2 regions of the Variovorax sp. H27-G14 genome follow, and region 2 is predicted to be linked to the other one. Evidence: riboswitches for the same ligand, from Rfam matches in the RefSeq annotation. Region 2 holds a riboswitch; the other holds the start of a gene.
What was found. A riboswitch is a leader RNA that binds a small molecule or an ion and turns the genes downstream of it on or off. The one in region 2 is predicted to bind cobalamin.

Region 1: linked by a shared signal. The riboswitch ahead of VLK31_RS07415 (TonB-dependent receptor domain-containing protein) and the one ahead of VLK31_RS09305 (energy-coupling factor ABC transporter permease) in region 2 are both predicted to bind cobalamin.

What each region holds. Positions count from the first base shown of each region.
Region 1 covers NZ_JAYLVN010000002.1:398,579-400,773, forward strand. Annotated here, with positions in the region: gene VLK31_RS07410 (ClcB-like voltage-gated chloride channel protein) at 1-755, opposite strand, end outside; cobalamin riboswitch at 811-1,069, shown strand; gene VLK31_RS07415 (TonB-dependent receptor domain-containing protein) at 1,155-2,195, shown strand, end outside.
Region 2 covers NZ_JAYLVN010000003.1:72,058-74,252, forward strand. Annotated here, with positions in the region: gene VLK31_RS09295 (hypothetical protein) at 1-168, opposite strand, end outside; gene VLK31_RS09300 (hypothetical protein) at 293-556, shown strand; cobalamin riboswitch at 595-879, shown strand; gene VLK31_RS09305 (energy-coupling factor ABC transporter permease) at 1,140-1,817, shown strand; gene cobW (cobalamin biosynthesis protein CobW) at 1,993-2,195, shown strand, end outside.

The DNA.
Region 1 (2,195 bases), on a different contig from region 2:
AGCAGCACGCCGAGCACGCAGAACAGCACGACCTCGGTGCCGTGAATTTCGGGGAAGGCCGGCATCCTGTAGGGGGGCTGGTAGCCGGGCAGTGAGCGCATCGCCACGTTGGCGACCACCGACGCAATGATGATCGGCCCCACGCTTTCCATGGCAATGGAGCCCAGCACGATCTCCGCGACGAAGAAGGCGCCCGCAATGGGCGCGTTGTAGGCGGCGGTGAGGCCTGCCGCCGCGCCGCAGGCCACCAGCAGACGCAGCCGCTCGACCGGAAAACGAAACACGCGCCCCAGCAGCGACGCCGCCAGCGCGGCCAGCTGCACCATCGAGCCTTCGCGCCCGATGGAGCCGCCGGTGCCGATGCTCACCAGCGACGACGCACTGCGCACCAGCGTTTGCGCCACCGGAATGCGCCCGTCGCCCAGCACGATCGCTTCCATGTAGTCGGAGGTGGCGCTGCGCACCGCCACGCGCTTGGCCAGCACCAGCAACCCGCCCGCCACCAGCCCGCCCAGCGTGGGGCAGGCCACGCGCGCCCACCATGGCAGGCGCTTGGCCATGGCCACCAGCCCGTCGCCGGGGCCGAGCAGCAGGTGCTCGAAGTGATAGAGCGCCGCGCGAAACAGTTCGGTGGCCAGGGTACCGAGCAGCCCCGCTACGATGGCCCACAGCAGCATCGACTGCCAGCCGGAACCACCCAGCATGCGCTGCAGCGCCGAACGAAGATTCAAAAATACCGAGGCGGGCCGCATCATGGGCGCCGATGTTAGCGGCGGTGCGCAACTTTCGACTTAAAGCTGGATCTCTGGGCCTAAAATGCCGGCCGTTGGTGCTCGCGGCGTGGTTCACACGGCGCAGTTCAACGGGAAGCAGGAGTGAACGCCCCCCGACCTCAGGTCGGTACCCGGCCGAAGCCGCCTGCGCTGCCCCCGCAACGGTCAAGCAGACGGCGCCGCAAGGCGCCAACCCCTTTCCATTCAAGCCACTGGGCGCCCTGAAACAGGTGCCTGGGAAGGCGGTAGGGGTTGTTCTGCCAGCCCGGATACCGGCCAACAAGGCGGCTGCCGCATGCATCGAAGCATGGGGTGGCCATGGTGCCCATGGCGCTGGCGGGGAGGCCGGCGAGGGGTATAGACGTTCGTTCGGTCCATTCAATGATTTCCCACGTTTGCTTTTCCAGCGGCCGCGCACCTGCGCGCCGTGTTCGCCTCGCTTGCTTGCCACTGGCACTGGCTTGCGCATTTGGCGGCCTCGTCCATGCCCAGGAGGCACCCGCCCTGAGCGAAACGGTGGTCACCGCCAACCGCACGCCGCAGGCGCTGTCGGAACTGGTGGGCGACGTGTCGGTGGTCGATCGCCAGGCCATCGAGCGCAGCGGCGCAACCGGCGTGGCAGACGTGCTGGCGCGCCTGCCCGGCATCGAGATCAGCCGCAACGGCGGCGTGGGCAACACCACCAGCCTGTTCATCCGCGGCGCGGAAACGCGCTTCACGGCGGTGTACCTGGACGGCGTGCGCATCGACTCGCAATCCACCGGCGGCGCCGGCTGGGAAGGCATTCCGCTGTCGCAGATCGACCGCATCGAAGTGCTGCGCGGCCCGGCCGCCGCGGTGTACGGCTCTGACGCCATTGGCGGCGTCATTCAGCTCTTCACGCGGCGCGGCGAAGAGGGCGTGCGCCCCTACGCGGGCATCGGCATCGGCAGCAAGGGACTGCGCCGCATCGAAGGCGGCGTGAGCGGCAAGTCGGGTCTGTTCGACTATTCGTTCGGCGTGGCGCATGAAGAAAGCAAGGGCTTCAACGTGCAGCCCGTGGACAAGCGCACCCCCAGCAAGGACGGCTTCACCAGCCCCGACCGCGACGGCTACCACAGCACCTCGGGCAATGTGAAGCTGGGCTTTCAGCTCACGCCCGACCAGCGCCTGGACGCCACGCTGCTCACCAGCGACACCACGGCCGGCTACGACGCCACCGTGTCCTACCGCACCAAGCTGCCCATTCAGTTCCGCGACGACGAGGCGAACAACACGCTGCGCACCGCGGGCCTGACCTGGTCTTCGAAGTGGAACGACATCTACAGCACCCGCCTGCAGGTGACTGACTCGCAGACCGTGTACAAGACGCAGCCTTCGTTCTACCGCACCGAAACCAACCTGCGCGGCTACCTGTTCCAGAACGAATTTCGCTTTGGCCCG
Region 2 (2,195 bases):
TGGCGGAATCAGAAAGATGTCGTCGCCGCTCATGCCCTCGTCGATCAGGCGCTGGCCCACGCGGGTTGCGTCATGCGCATTCGCGAACAGCACCATCGAGTAGCCGGTCGGGTAGAACGCGCCGCCCAGGGTCGCGCGCATGCTGGGGTCGAGACTGAAAGGTTTCATGCTGCCTCCATATGTTGGGCAAACCGTAGGTCTTGCGCGGGGCCTGCCATGTAGGAGAAGCCCTGGGCTGTCAACCGGACCTTTGCGCCACCCATTGACTGTGGAGCCCCCTCGCTTAAAGCCCATGCCTTCTTCCCGGAACATCGCACTCACGGTCCACGAACTGGAACCGGGCGAGTTCTACTGGGTGGTGATGGAGGCGGTCGACAGCGGCGCGGCGCCGGGCGAAGCCCCCCATGTGTACGTGCCCATCGACTCCGCGCTCGAGGCCTATGCCAATTACTCGAACGCCCTGGTGGCCGGCGTGGCCGTGATGCGGCGCATGCTCGGTTCCGGCCCCAGCTCGGGCCCCGGCGCTGGCCCCGGCTCGGGCCTCGGCTCCCTATAATCCCGCCCGTCTGGCGCGCCGATGTTCATCGGCTGCGCCAGACACCACGGTTCGAAGGTGCCCCGCACGCCATATGACATGGCCCAGGGGTTAAACGGGAAGCAGGTGCGCCGCGTCGTCAGTGACGCGTCAAAGCCTGCGCTGCCCCCGCAACGGTCAGCGGATCTGGAAACCCTCTCGCGCGAGCCTTCTGTTGAAAGGCATCGCCAGCCACTGTGCCTGGGCATGGGAAGGCGAGGGTTTCGGTCGCGGTGTGCATGCTTCATGCAGCACACCACGGCGCTCCGCGAGCCCGGATACCGGCCTTCGCAACCGCCTTCGGACGCAGCGGGAGTGCGCGTTCGGGCCTGCCGCCTCGCGCTCTTGCGCGCACCGTGGCAGTCCCTTCGCCTCTCCCTTCGCGTCCTTCATCGGTCAGGAACCTGCGGGGACGCGGGCCGCAGCAGAGGTCACATGGGTCGAACAACACGGGCGCCACGCCGCACGGCTTTGGGGTGCGCGGCCGCCTCGAAGGGGCTTGCGCAAGCCAGCCCATGAACCAACAATCAACTTTCGCACCTCGGTGCAATTCAGGAGGTGCGCGATGCACATCGAACCCGGTCTTGTCGACGGATCCAAGATTTTTCTCAGCTACGCCACGGCGGCCGCTGCACTCGCATACACCGGCAAGGTGGCCTTCGACACCCTCATGAAGGACGGGCCCGCCGCCCTGGTGCTGCGCTCGGCCATTGCCATGGCGCTGGTGTTCTGCTTCTTCGAGCTGCTGCCGCACCACCCGGTGGGCGTGTCCGAGGTGCACCTGATTCTGGGCACCACGCTGCTGCTGGTGTTCGGGCTGGCGCCCGCGGCCATCGGGCTGGCGGGCGGCCTGCTCATTCAAGGCCTGTTCTTCGAGCCGCAAGATCTGCCGCAGTTCGGCATGAACGTCACCACCTTGCTGGTGCCGCTGTTCGCCACGGCCGCGCTGGCGCGCCGGATCATTCCGCAGAACGTGGCCTATGTGGACCTGAGCTACCAGCAGGCCTTCAAGCTGTCGGTGGCCTACCAGGGCGGCATTGTGGTGTGGGTCGGCTTCTGGGCGCTCTACGGGCGCGGCACGGGGCTGGAGAACCTGAGCCAGATCGCCAGCTTCGGCGCCGCCTACATGACGGTCGTGCTGGTCGAGCCGCTGGTCGACTTGGGCGTGCTGGCCGCGGCCAAGGGCTGGCGCCGGCTGCAGGGCTCGGTTTTTGTCGAGCACCGCTTGTACGGCGGCGTCTGAGCCCGGCTTCGTCTCTGTTGCCTTCTTGCCGCGGTCCCGGGCACGTCTGGGGACTGCGGCGCATCCTCTGGAAAATTCGAAGCTGGCGTGCCGCTGGGCGCCTGCTTCGCGTTGACCCCTCGCTTTGCTGGCTTCTTGCCATCTGTTCGCCCTCGGCGCCTGAAAGAACATTCCCATGACCCCCACAAGCAACGCCAAGATTCCCGTCACCATCGTCACGGGCTTTCTCGGCAGCGGCAAGACCACGCTGCTGCGCCACATCCTCGGCAACGCAGAGGGCCGCCGCATCGCGGTGATCGTCAACGAGTTCGGCGAGCTTGGCATCGACGGCGAAATTCTTCGCGGCTGCGGCATCGGCTGCGACGACGACGGCAACGA